Regions from separate parts of the Vibrio sp. PSi01 genome, predicted to be linked through region 2. Evidence: riboswitches for the same ligand, from Rfam matches in the RefSeq annotation. Region 2 holds a riboswitch; the other holds the start of a gene.
What was found. Region 2 has a riboswitch for lysine ahead of ACFI6G_RS00450 (Na+/H+ antiporter NhaC family protein). Riboswitches for the same ligand answer to the same signal wherever they lie in the genome.
Positions count from the first base shown of each region.

Region 1: another riboswitch for lysine. It lies ahead of lysC (lysine-sensitive aspartokinase 3); the one in region 2 lies ahead of ACFI6G_RS00450 (Na+/H+ antiporter NhaC family protein).

Region 1 covers NZ_JBHNYN010000021.1:4,671-11,409, forward strand. Annotated here, with positions in the region: gene metH (methionine synthase) at 1-1,084, shown strand, start outside; gene lysC (lysine-sensitive aspartokinase 3) at 1,200-2,567, opposite strand; lysine riboswitch at 2,677-2,854, opposite strand; gene ACFI6G_RS19725 (pyridoxal-phosphate-dependent aminotransferase family protein) at 3,031-4,170, shown strand; gene ACFI6G_RS19730 (PglL family O-oligosaccharyltransferase) at 4,268-6,031, opposite strand; gene uvrA (excinuclease ABC subunit UvrA) at 6,128-6,739, opposite strand, start outside.
Region 2 covers NZ_JBHNYN010000001.1:99,944-106,682, forward strand. Annotated here, with positions in the region: gene hflD (high frequency lysogenization protein HflD) at 73-690, opposite strand; gene mnmA (tRNA 2-thiouridine(34) synthase MnmA) at 733-1,869, opposite strand; gene ACFI6G_RS00435 (hypothetical protein) at 2,074-2,343, shown strand; gene ACFI6G_RS00440 (inosine/guanosine kinase) at 2,446-3,750, shown strand; gene ACFI6G_RS00445 (H-NS family histone-like protein) at 3,964-4,374, opposite strand; lysine riboswitch at 4,739-4,916, shown strand; gene ACFI6G_RS00450 (Na+/H+ antiporter NhaC family protein) at 5,029-6,621, shown strand.

The DNA.
Region 1 (6,739 bases), on a different contig from region 2:
AGGCGTTTGTACTTCATTACTCTCTGATGAATTGAAACCTGCTTTCGTTGAGAAGTTGAACATCGATTATGATCGAGTTAGAGATCAACACAATCGTAAAAAACCTCGTACCAAGCCCGTCACACTTGAGAAAGCTCGTGCCAATAAAGTTGCTATCGATTGGGATGCCTACACTCCCCCTGCACCCGCTAAGCCGGGAGTTCATATTTTCAGTGATTTTGATGTAGCGACTTTGCGTCAGTACATCGACTGGACTCCGTTCTTTATGACATGGTCATTAGTTGGTAAGTACCCAGCAATCCTTGATCACGAAGAGGTGGGGGATGAAGCTAAACGACTATTCAAAGATGCCAACGATTTGTTGGATCGCGTAGAGAAAGAGAAGTTACTTGAAGCTCGTGGTATGTGTGCCATGTTCCCTGCGAACAGTGTGGGTGATGATATCGAGGTGTATACCGATGAATCCCGTACAGAAGTGCTGAAGGTTCTGCATAATCTTCGCCAGCAAACCGAGAAGCCAAAAGGTTTTAACTACTGCTTGTCAGATTACATTGCTCCAAAAGACAGCGGTAAAGCTGACTGGATTGGTGGCTTTGCGGTTACTGGCGGTATTGGTGAGCGAGAGCTTGCTGATGAATATAAAGCTAATGGTGATGATTACAATGCGATTATGATTCAGGCGGTTGCGGACCGTTTGGCTGAAGCGTTTGCAGAATATTTACACAAAGAAGTGAGAAAGGACATTTGGGGTTACTCGCCTGATGAGGATTTGTCTAACGACGATTTGATTCGAGAGAAGTACCAAGGTATTCGTCCAGCTCCGGGTTACCCTGCTTGCCCAGAACATACAGAGAAAGGCACATTGTGGGAGTTGATGGACGTTGAAAAAGCCATCGACATGTCACTAACCACGAGTTACGCAATGTGGCCAGGTGCCTCAGTGTCGGGTATGTACTTCTCTCATCCTGATTCGCGATATTTTGCGATTGCACAGATTCAACAGGATCAAGTAGAAAGCTATGCTGATCGTAAGGGCTGGGATATGTTGGAAGCTGAGAAGTGGTTAGGTCCAAACATTAACTAGTTTGAATCTATGACGAGCTTTGGTTCGTAAAGTAAAAAAGAGAAAGGGTTGCTCAAGAGCAACCCTTTTTGTATCTGGGGTTTGGTTAATTAAAACCAATTAATTAACCATCGCCTTATTCAAATAACTCTTGGTGAAGTTTTTGGATCGCCAACTTAGAAACAGATGCATCTAGCAAGAAGCATAAGTTGTGTGGGCTTGCTCCGTAACAAATCATACGTAGATTGAAATCTTCCAGAGTGCCAAACACCTGCTTTGCATAGCCTTTACTTTCACTCATGTTGTTGCCAATAAGCGCAACAAGGCATAGGTCGTGTTCAATATCTACAGAACACAACTCTTCAAGCTCCAGTCGAGCAGCTTCTGGTAACTCAGGAGCGCCACCTGATGTGTCTGTTTGATCGAGAGTCAGTGAGACACTGATCTCTGAAGTCGTGATGAGATCGACTGAGATCTTATGTTTAGCAAGGATCTCGAATACCTTCGCCAAAAAGCCGTAAGCATGGAACATGTTTGCACTGCGAAGTGTAACCATCGTTTGGTTGCAACGAAGAGCAAGTGCTCTGAATAATGGTGAGCTTTCAACTTCTTGGCGAATCCAAGTTCCACCTAACTCTGGTGCTTTAGAAGAGCCGACAAATACCGGGATTTGGTGGCGCAATGCAGGTACTAGAGTTGAAGGGTGCAGTATCTTCGCACCAAAGTTTGCCATTTCCGATGCTTCGCTAAAACTGATCTCTGGAATAGGAGATGCTTTCGGTGCGATGCGTGGATCTGTCGTGTAAATACCCGGAACATCTGTCCAGATTTCCAACCCCATTGCCTGTACTGATTCGGCGATCAGCGCGGCGGAATAATCGCTGCCACCACGGCCTAAAGTCGTGGTGTTACCTTCGCTATCTGCACCGATAAAACCTTGAGTAACCACAACTTGCTGTTGGCAAAGTGGTATAAGCTTCTCTTTTGCTAGGGCTGAAATATCTTCAAGTTGTGGTTCTGCTTTACCAAAATCACCATTAGTGCGCATCACTTCTCTGATATCAAAACGAACGGCTGGTGTACCTCGTTCACGAATAATCTGAGCCAAAATGTGTGTCGACATCAGCTCACCACATGCGACAAGGTGATCTGTCAATTTAGTGCTGGCTTGAAATGATGCAGCTTCTGCGGCGCTCGCAATATCATCGAGAATACAATGTACGTCTTTTTCGATACTGATTGGATCAGCTAGCTGATCGAGAATTGCGTTATGAATGTCAGTCAGTTGCGTCATCAAATCCTGACGACGAGCTTTGTCTTGAACCCCATTCGCGAGTTCAACGAGTAGGTTGGTAACGCCAGAGCATGCACTGCTCACGACCAGTTTCGTATTCGAGTTATTTTCAATAATAGCAGCACAACGGCTCATTGCTTCAAAGTTGGCAACACTTGTTCCACCAAACTTAGCGACATTAAAAGAACCAGCTACATTAGATGCACTCACGATATATCTCCCACGACTTCCTAAAATAAAATTACGGTTGGGTAATCCAACGTCCGATGTTTTTCGAAGAGAGTATTTAGAGCAAAAAGAGAGGAATTATTAGAATAGTAACCTCAGAAGCTCCTCACCATATAGAAATGGCGACAGTTGCCGGGATTCAGCCCGCTCAACCGATAATAAAGGTCCTGCATCCTTTTATTATCTCGGCACTGCTCCCCCTTAATGTTTTGTATTGGAAATGCGGTTCCACAAAACATCTGCCTGGGCAGTGCTCCTCTTCTGCTAGATAGCCATTTCATTGAACGTGTTTGCGGTAACAATGTCAATCCGTAACTGGAGATATTTAAAAAATAATTTTAACAATTATGTGACAGTGGTGTGACCTCAATACTTATGGCTAATTGCTGAGGTAATCAATTTGCTTTAGGGTGGATTGTTCACAACATTAACGTAAGGGATGTACATGTCTAATTTAACACTCACTACTGCTATTGATAGCTTTTATCCACCGCACCGAACGTTAATGGGACCGGGTCCTTCAGACATTTCGCCTCAAGTCTTACAGGCCTTAAGCCGCCCAACCATTGGTCACCTCGACCCGTTATTTATCGCGATGATGGATGAACTGAAACAGCTTCTTAAATACGCTTTCCAGACTGAAAACGAATTTACGATTGCCGTTTCTGCTCCGGGTAGTGCGGGTATGGAGACCTGTTTTGTTAACTTGATTGAGCCAGGTGAAAAGGTGATCGTTTGTCGTAACGGTGTCTTCGGTGAGCGTATGCGAGAGAATGTGGTTCGCTGTGGTGGCGAAGCCATCCTTGTTGACGACGAGTGGGGTAAGCCCGTTTCAGTTGAAAAGGTAGAACAAGCATTGGCAGAAAACCCTGATGCTGTTGCTGTCGCATTTGTACATGCAGAGACATCAACCGGAGCGTTATCTGATGCTCAAGCTATTTCAGCTATCGCTCGTCAGTTTGGTGCGTTAACGATTGTTGATGCAGTAACGTCTCTAGGTGGTGTGCCATTACTAGTTGATGAGTGGCAGCTTGATGCAGTTTATTCGGGTAGCCAAAAGTGTCTATCTTGCGTACCTGGACTATCTCCGGTTACTTTTTCTCAGCGTGCTGTTGATAAAATGAAAGCCCGCCAAGCGCCAGTGCAAAGCTGGTTCCTAGATCAAAGTTTAGTATTAGGTTATTGGAGTGGCGAAGGTAAGCGTAGTTACCACCACACGGCGCCGGTGAATAGCCTGTATGCTCTGCATGAGTCGTTGGTTTTATTGAAAAATGAAGGCCTAGACAACGCTTGGTCACGTCACTATGCGATGCACCAAGAACTGAAAGCTGGCGTAGAAGCTTTGGGGTTAAAATTTGTGGTTGACGAAGAGAGTCGCCTACCTCAATTGAATGCGCTTTACTTCCCTGAAGGGATTGATGAAGCCAAAATAAGAACGCAGTTGTTAGAAGAGTATAATCTTGAAATCGGTGCAGGCCTTGGTTCTTTGGCAGGGAAGGCTTGGCGTATTGGTTTAATGGGTTATGGCGCTCGTAAAGAGAACGTCGCATTGTGCTTAAAAGCACTAAAAGATGTATTAGAATAATTAACCGTAAAATTCGAAAAAAAAGCGACGAGAGATCGTGCGCTTTTTTTGTGCCTAACTTAAGCCTCCAAAGTCTACCGCTTTAGCTGCATCAATATCACTTGGCAGAAGATACGTTGTTCTCAGCGGCTGAAATTTTCTTATACTGAACTTTTGAAAAATCTCTATTTGGAAATAAGAAGCTTGCTTCGCTCCGAATTTGTTCTGCTTTGCTGTGATCGCCTAAACCCTGATACGCGAGGATTAGGTTACTGTAAAACGCGGGTCTTGGTTTACTCTTTATTATTTCCAAAGACCAATCAACATAAGGCTGAATAAGACTCGGATCAGCTTTGTAGAGCCCAATGTTGAGATACGTGCTGTACACATCCCAATCATAGCGATCTTTCCATACTACGGGATTCGTAACTTGCTTAAGAATATCTGGGTTCTTCGGCTTAGATTGTTCAAATTGAGTCAGCACATAATTGGTATGCAGCGCGCTCAACATATAGAAGCTCACCAAGATCGGAATCACTAAGCTCGACACTCTAAAGAGGGTTTTACTGACGATACTAAACGACTGTTGATAGTGCCGAGAAGAGCGTTGATCAACCCAGTAAATCAAAATGATAAAGGTTATCCAGTGAATCGCAGAGTGGTAAAATGGATACTCGAGCTGAGAATGCAAGAGTATGGGTATAAATAGCGCGAGCAGTACTAGACGAGTTCCTTTAGCCGAACTGGCTATACGTGACATCACCAGCACCGCAGCAATCAAGATACCGATGATTGGTACTATCCCGCCCTCAACGCCCCAAAAAAGAAACTCATTGTGAGGGTGATCCATGGATGGAAGGCCGGGGTGATAATTCGAGTTAAGTTGATGCTGGCGAGCCGTATATAAGGTGTATTCAGGTTCAAACTTCCCGTAACCATAACCTGTAAATGGCTTTTCTATCATCATGTCTAACGCTTGTGGAAAGGTATAGGCTCTTGGGCTTTCTAAATTGGTTCTTTTGCTCGCGAGACTATCCGTTGTGCTCAGGTTAATAACCGTAAACGCAACAGCGATACCGACTACTACTGATGTGCACCATCCGTAAAATCGCTTCTTAGTCGAGAATTTGTATAGGTAAGGCAGAATGCATATCAACCCTATTACCGCTGCCAACCAACCCGTTCGTGATGCAATAATAATTAATAGAGGTACGGTTAAGGTTGGAGTTAAATAAAGTAAAATCGACTCGCTAATCTTGTGGTTATATTTCGCGGGTTGTCTCGCAAGAAGATAAGCAGAAAGCACAAAGCCAGTGGCTAGGAAGCTGGCCATAACATTGGGTTGTTGGAAGATCCCGTAAGGTCGATTCGCAGCAGTGTTGTAGCCAAATGGGTTTCCTGGCTCTAAGGCAAAATATTGTACATAACCAAACAACGCTTGAATGACGACAGCGAGTACAATGAACCACAATATACGTTGCTTGTGTTTATTGCTGAATTTAAATTGCTGGAGGACGACGAATAACGCAAAGCCTGCCCACAATCCAAGCAAGCGCCCTGATGCCCCTTGAGGTGATGCGTTGCTGTAAAAGATGGGTAGCGTAAGTATGATGCAGCTAACCAGTAAACCAACGGTTAGTTTGGAATATTTGAGCACCCGGTTAGTCGCTAGCTGATAAAAGCCAATCGCTAACGTAAAGCTTAGTGCTAACCAAGTCATAGGGTTAAAGGATAAAGCTAGGCCAGAGCCCCCAGGGTTCGGCATGAAAAAATGCATAGCTAATAAGAATACGACAGCTAAAGAAGCAAGAAAGGCTTTATTGAGTGGTAGCTGAGTTATCTGATTTTCTAGCTGGGTACCGCTAGTATGTATTGTTGCCATAAATCCCTAACCTTATAAAAACAGAGCTTGTTCCTTTTGAAACAAGCTCTGTTACTTTAACATTTTTCTGTCTGCCCGCAGGGCGCTATTTTACACCTACTTCAAATTTAACATAGGCTTAAGGAAGCGAGCAGTGTGTGAACCTTCGACTAACGCCACATCTTCAGGTGTACCCTCTGCAACAATCTCACCACCACCTTGACCACCTTCAGGGCCTAAATCTAATATCCAATCTGCGGTTTTGACGACATCTAGGTTGTGTTCAATCACAACAACCGTATTTCCGTGATCACGCAGCCTGTGTAGAACCGTGAGTAGCTGTTGAATATCATGGAAATGAAGGCCAGTAGTTGGTTCATCTAGAATGTATAAGGTTTTTCCTGTATCTCGTTTAGATAGCTCACGTGCGAGTTTGATACGTTGTGCTTCACCGCCGGATAAGGTTGTTGCTGCTTGCCCAAGACGGATGTAAGAAAGACCAACATCCATTAAGGTTTGTAGCTTACGAGCAATCACAGGAACAGGGTTGAAGTATTCGCGCGCATCTTCTACGGTCATCTCTAGAACTTCGTCAATGGTTTTGCCTTTGTAGCGAACTTCTAAAGTTTCACGGTTATAACGCTTACCTTTACACACATCACACGGCACATACACATCTGGCAAGAAGTGCATCTCTACTTTGATCACACCGTCTCCCTGACACGCTTC
Region 2 (6,739 bases):
ATTGCGCAAACGTTTGCGTGAGAGTTGTGTTGATACAAAAAACAAGCTCGCGACGAGGCGCGAGCTAATAAATCACATTCGAGCTAATAAGATTTGAGCTTGCTCGATCATCTTCTTACGACCGAAGATTAGGTGGCGACGTTTACCGCCAACCTGGCGCCAAAGCACAGCGCTTCGAATCCCTGATAGAAGAAGCGCACGAACCTTATGTTGGCTCGACGTCTGTTGAAGTACTGATGGTGTCCCAGATACCTGAATGCGAGGGCCGATAGGACTCACAACATCTAGGTAGATGCTCGCTAAGTTACTGATCATTTGCTCGTCAAACAGATCAAAGTGTTCAGTTTGGCGTTCTGCCGTTTGTATACGGTCGCCAAGTTGAGACATCGAATCGTTACGAGAAGATAGTTTACGCTCAAGCGCCATCAAGCTGATGATGTAGCGCGTGATATCGCTACCAGCTGGAGTACTATCGATACCTTTTACTAAGCACTCAAGGCCAAGCTTTAGGTTCGCTTCACGTCCAAATACGCCCACAGTATTCACCGGATTGGTATTCAAAATAGCACTGAGTGAAGCTTCGAAGGCATCTTTATCACAATGGCCGTCTTTCGCTACTTGTTGAACCAAAGCCACAGCTTGGCAAATTCCGGCGAAAGCAATAGTACGGTCATAAAGTGTATTAGCCACGTAGTAACTCCTAGTTGTCTTCTATCGTTCGTTTGATAATAGTTAGATGCGCTTTTCGATGATACCACCACCAAGACAAACGTCGTCTAGATAGAATACTGCCGATTGACCAGGGGTCACAGCAATCTGTGGTTCATCAAAAATAACCTTAATGTTCTCGTCATCAATTGGGATGATTGTACAAGGAATATCGGTTTGACGGTAACGAGTTTTTACCGTGCATGTCATAACTTCAGTAATTGGTGTGCGATTTACCCAGTGAAGCTGAGAAGCAATCAAACCCTCTGATTTCAAAAGAGGGTGGTCTTTACCTTGTACTGCGATCAGCACATTACGCTTCAGATCTTTTTCACCAACAAACCATGGTTCTTCATTACCACCACCACCTTTGGTGCCACCAATATGCAGGCCTTTACGTTGACCTAATGTGTGGTACATCAAACCTTGGTGTTGACCAATTACTTGGCCTTCAGGTGTCTCGATGTTACCCGGCTGTGCTGGTAGGTACTTGCCTAAGAATTCAGTGAACTTACGTTCACCAATAAAGCAGATGCCCGTTGAGTCTTTTTTCTTTGCTGTAATCAAATCTTGTTCTTCAGCAATACGTCGCACTTCAGGTTTCTCTAATTCACCAACTGGGAATAGGCTGCGTGCCACTTGGTCTGAGCTTAATGTGTATAAGAAATAGCTTTGATCTTTGTTGCTGTCTAGGCCACGTAGCATTTCTGGTTTCACACCAGCGTCTAGCTCTTCTTGAGTAGGAAAAGTACGACGAACGTAGTGACCCATCGCAATGTAGTCTGCGTCTAATACTTCATCTGCAAACTCTAAGAATGCTTTGAATTTGATTTCTTTATTACAAAGAATGTCTGGGTTTGGCGTACGACCTGCTTTGTACTCAGCAAGGAAGTATTCGAATACATTGTCCCAGTACTCTGCGGCAAAGTTGATAGTGTGAAGGTGGATACCTAATTTGTCACATACCGCTTGAGCATCAGCAAGATCTTCAGCTGCCGTGCAGTATTCTTCGTTATCGTCTTCTTCCCAGTTTTTCATGAAAAGGCCTTCTACCTGATAGCCTTGTTGCTGAAGAAGATACGCCGATACTGACGAATCTACACCGCCGGACATACCGACAATTACTTTCTTTTCGCTGTTTCCAGAGCTGATATCTGACATGTCTAAACACCGTTACTATTACTTGGTCGCAGATTCTAACAGAAAGAGAAACGCCGTGACAGATCCGAGACCGGAATCACAGTTTCATTTGCACAAATAGTGCGCTGACTTTGTTAGAGAATCGCATGAGAGCGAGGTGAGTCGCTAGGATGTCAGAAGTATATGTGGCATAGTCGCTCGAAATCCAAGACCTGAGATAAAAAAATGTCTGAACAAAATGAATTTATGCAAGAAGAAGAGCTGATTGAGATCATCGAGAACCAGCTTGAGGATGGTGAACCAGTGAAAGTGAAAGAGACGTTGATGCGTTTAATGATGACTGGTACACCGCGTGAAGAAGCAATTGCGGCTATGGCATGTGCACTGGCTATTGAAGTATTTGACGTAATGAAAAATGGTGCAGAGTTCAATCAAAAACGTTATGCAGAGCATTTGGGTATGCTGCCTGATTTAAGCTTTATGGAAGGCGAATAAAAAAATAGTACAGCAAACGTTTGCTATAGTTTGAAAGATTGCCGCGTTAAATATTGCGCGGTAGAATCCGCCACCTATTTCCCCTTGACTTAGACTAGCCCTATGAAATTCCCTGGACAACGTAAATCAAAGCACTATTTTCCGGTTCACGCTCGTGACCCTTTAGTTAGCCAAGCTCAAACTAGTAAAAGAATGTCACGTACTCATATTATCGGCATTGACCAAACATTGGTGGATATCGAAGCGAAAGTGAGTTCTGAGCTAATCGAAAAATATGGCTTAAGTAAGGGACATTCGCTAGTCATCGGTGACGAAGCTGCAGAGTCTTTATATCAAGAATTAAAAGAGCAGTGCTTGATTACCAATGAATATGCTGGTGGTACGATCGGCAATACATTACACAACTATTCAGTGCTGGCAGATGACCGTTCAACGCTGCTAGGTGTAATGAGCCAAGATATTAAGATTGGTAGCTATGGTTATCGTTATTTATGTAATACATCAAGCAGAATGGATCTGAATCATTTACAAGGGGTAGATGGCGCAATTGGTCGCTGCTTTGCATTAATTACTGAAGATGGTGAACGTACTTTCGCAATTAGCGAAGGTCAAATGAACCAACTAAAACCTGAGAGTATTCCTGAAAAGATCTTCAAAAGTGCTTCTGCTTTGGTATTAACCGCTTATTTAGTTCGTTGTAAACCTGGCGACCCAATGCCTGATGCAACAATGAAAGCGATCGAGTACGCGAAGAAATATGATGTACCCGTTGTATTAACGTTGGGAACTAAATTCGTTATTCAAGATGATCCAGAGTTTTGGAAAGATTTCCTTGAGCAGCATGTAACAGTTGTTGCAATGAACGAAGACGAAGCGGAAGCGTTAACTGGTGAAAGTGATCCTCTTGCCGCTTCTGACAAAGCGCTAGAGTGGGTTGACTTAGTTCTATGTACTGCAGGCCCTGTTGGCCTATTTATGGCGGGTTACACAGAAGACGCCGCAAAGCGTGAAACGTCTTTACCTCTATTACCGGGTTCTATTGCGGAATTTAACCGTTACGAGTTTAGCCGTCCTGCTCATAAAAACTTATGTGACAACCCGACTAAGATCTATTCGCACATTGCACCTTATATGGGTGGCCCTGAAAAGATCAAGAATACCAATGGTGCAGGTGATGCTGCGTTATCGGCTTTATTGCATGATATGGCTGCGAATAAATACCACAAAGAAAACGTGCCTAACTCAAGTAAGCACCAACATTCATTTTTGACGTATTCGTCTTTCTCGCAAGTTTGTAAATATTCAAACCGAGCAAGTTATGAAGTGTTAGTTCAACACTCTCCACGTTTATCTCGTGGTCTTCCTGAAAGAGAAGACAGTTTAGAAGAAGCTTACTGGGAAAGATAAGGTGTCGTACTTATCAAATGAACTTCTCGGTTTATTAAGTACGCTACTGTGTTTATCAAATCCAGTAACGAATAACAAAATATAAAAAAGGCTCCGAAAGGAGCCTTTTTTGTTTCTGAATATATTCAAGCCGTAAATAATACTTTGGTCGACTTAAATATTAATTCTATTGCTTAGTGTGTTATTGATTATTCACTTAGCAAACACGATGCGTTAAAGAGCAAACTCTTCTAGAGATTTACCAGCATCTAGTTGTTCTTGGATAGCTGAAGGCGTACGGCCTTGACCTGTCCAAGTTTTCTCGTTGCCGTTTGCATCTACATATTTGTATTTAGCTGGGCGAGGAGCACGTTTAGCTTTTGTCGTTTTAGATTTTGCTTCACCAGAAAGTGCAGCGATAAGATCAGCAACATCAATTCCGTCTTTTGCAATTTGTTCAGCGATAGCAGAAAGCTTAGCTTCTTGCTCTGCTTTAGCAGCACGTTCTTCAGCTTCAGACTCTTGACGCTCTTGTACAACAATAGTCAGCTTGTCTAGCGCTTCTTCAAGTTGCTCAAGAGTTAATTCACGTGAGAATGCACGAAGGCTGCGGATATTTAATAAAGTTTTTGTTAATTCAGACATGATATTTCCCATCAAGGTAAACTAAATAATCCTCCTAATAATAAACAGAGCCTAGGAATAAAACAAATAGTATTTCTTCTATTACATATTTAAATAAAGAATTGAGATGAATAGTTGAAAATGAAAAGGCGAACTCCTAGTGAATTTATAATAATTATTAAGAATATCTAAAAAACTGATATGTGACTGGTGGAGTAATTACCTTAAGTTGACTATTCTTCTATTGATTACTTCATTAACAAAAAACTATTTTTGTCGGAATGATATGTTGCAATGCTGCCCTTGATGAGTACAATTGCGGCTACCTGATGCGATGCTTTGGTTGATTTGTTGTTAAACTTTGGTTTCAACGGTTAATAATGTTATCGCACGTAGAGGTGCAATTATAAAAAGTAGTTTTCGTTGGGGTGATGCCAATGAACGGGAATGAAAGGTCTAATTGCCGAAGTAAATTGTATATCTAAGCAATTTGCTGGGGTTGTGCTCAATAGGTACAACACTGCCATAGTCTTAATTTTAAACTATGGAGCGCTACTGTAGGGTTGGGTGAAGTGTTCACTTCCCTTTCGCTTAGTTCAACATGAGCTTGATAAGCCGTATCAAGTTTGTCTGCAGTAGATCTCTAGCCAAATAAAAAACTGGTTTTTGAAGATCATGAATTTAATAGATTTTGCAACATCACCTTTATCTTTGCTTCCTCCCCTTGTGGCCTTAACTCTCGCTATTGTTACCCGCCGTGTATTGGTTTCCTTGGGTGTCGGTATCGTTATGGGTGCGATTTTACTTGCTGATTACTCAGTAGGTAACGCAGCTAGCTACGTGTTTACTAAAGCTTCTGGTGTTTTCATCGAAGATGGTGGCATTAATACCTGGAACATGAGCATCGTCGCATTCCTAATTATTCTTGGAATGACAACCGCCTTATTAACATTATCTGGTGGTACGCGAGCATTCGCTGAGTGGGCCCAGTCTCGTGTTAAGAGCAAACGTGGTTCAAAACTACTTGCTGCTTTCTTGGGTGTGTTCATTTTTGTTGATGATTACTTCAACAGCTTAGCGGTAGGTGCTATCTCTCGTCCTGTTACAGACCGCTTTTACGTATCTCGCGCTAAGCTTGCTTATATTCTGGATTCTACTGCTGCTCCAATGTGTGTGATCATGCCGGCTTCTAGCTGGGGTGCTTACATCATTACTATTATTGGTGGCATCTTAGTAACACACGGTGTGACAGAGTACTCAGCATTGGGTGCTTACGTTCGTCTTATCCCGATGAATTTCTACGCTGTGTTCGCACTATTAATGGTATTTGCCGTTGCATGGTTCGGTCTAGATGTTGGTAAAATGCGTGAACATGAGATCGAAGCATCTCAAGGCCGTGGCTTTGAAGGTGACAACGATCAAAAGCAAGCTCACGACCTAAATGAAGAGCTAGACATTCAAGAGAGTGAAAACGGCTCTGTCTCTGATCTCGTTATGCCAATCGTATCGTTAATCGTAGCGACGGTAGCTGCAATGCTTTATACCGGTGGTCAAGCGCTTACCGCTGACGGTCAAGCATTCAACTTGCTTGGTGCGTTTGAAAATACAGATGTAGGCAAGTCTCTTGTTTACGGTGGTGTTGTTGGCCTGCTTGTTGCGCTAGCGACAGTGTTTAAGCAAAAGCTGCCAATGTCTGATATCGCAAGAACAATGTGGATCGGTGCTAGCTCTATGTTTGGCGCTATCCTGATTCTTGTGTTTGCATGGACTATCGGTTCTGTTATCGGTGACATGAAAACCGGTTCTTACCTTTCGTCTCTAGCAACAGGTAACATTGATTACCACTGGCTACCTGTTATTTTGTTCCTTCTTGCTGGCCTGATGGCATTCTCGACAGGCACATCATGGGGTACATTTGGTATCATGCTTCCTATCGCGGGTGACATGGCTGCAGCCTCTGACATCGCTCTGATTCTGCCTATGTTAAGTGCGGTTCTTGCGGGTTCTGTGTTTGGTGATCACTGTTCTCCAATCTCTGATACGACGATTCTCTCTTCTACCGGTGCTCGTTGTAACCACATTGACCACGTATCGACTCAGCTTCCTTATGCGCTGTCTGTGGCCTTCGTATCGTGTGTTGGTTTCATTACCTTAGGTATGACATCATCAACTGGCATCGCATTTGGTGCGGCGTCTCTAACGTTTGTTGCTGTATGCTTTGCATTGGCTTATTTCTCTCGCTGCAAAATGGCGACGTGCAACAGCTAATCATCATCTGATTGAATAATGAAAAGGGAGGCTGCGGCTTCCCTTTTTTGTACCTGTTAAATTAATTTGAGTTTTAGTGAAAAAAGTTCGAATAAATGGTTGAAAAAGGATGTCAGCT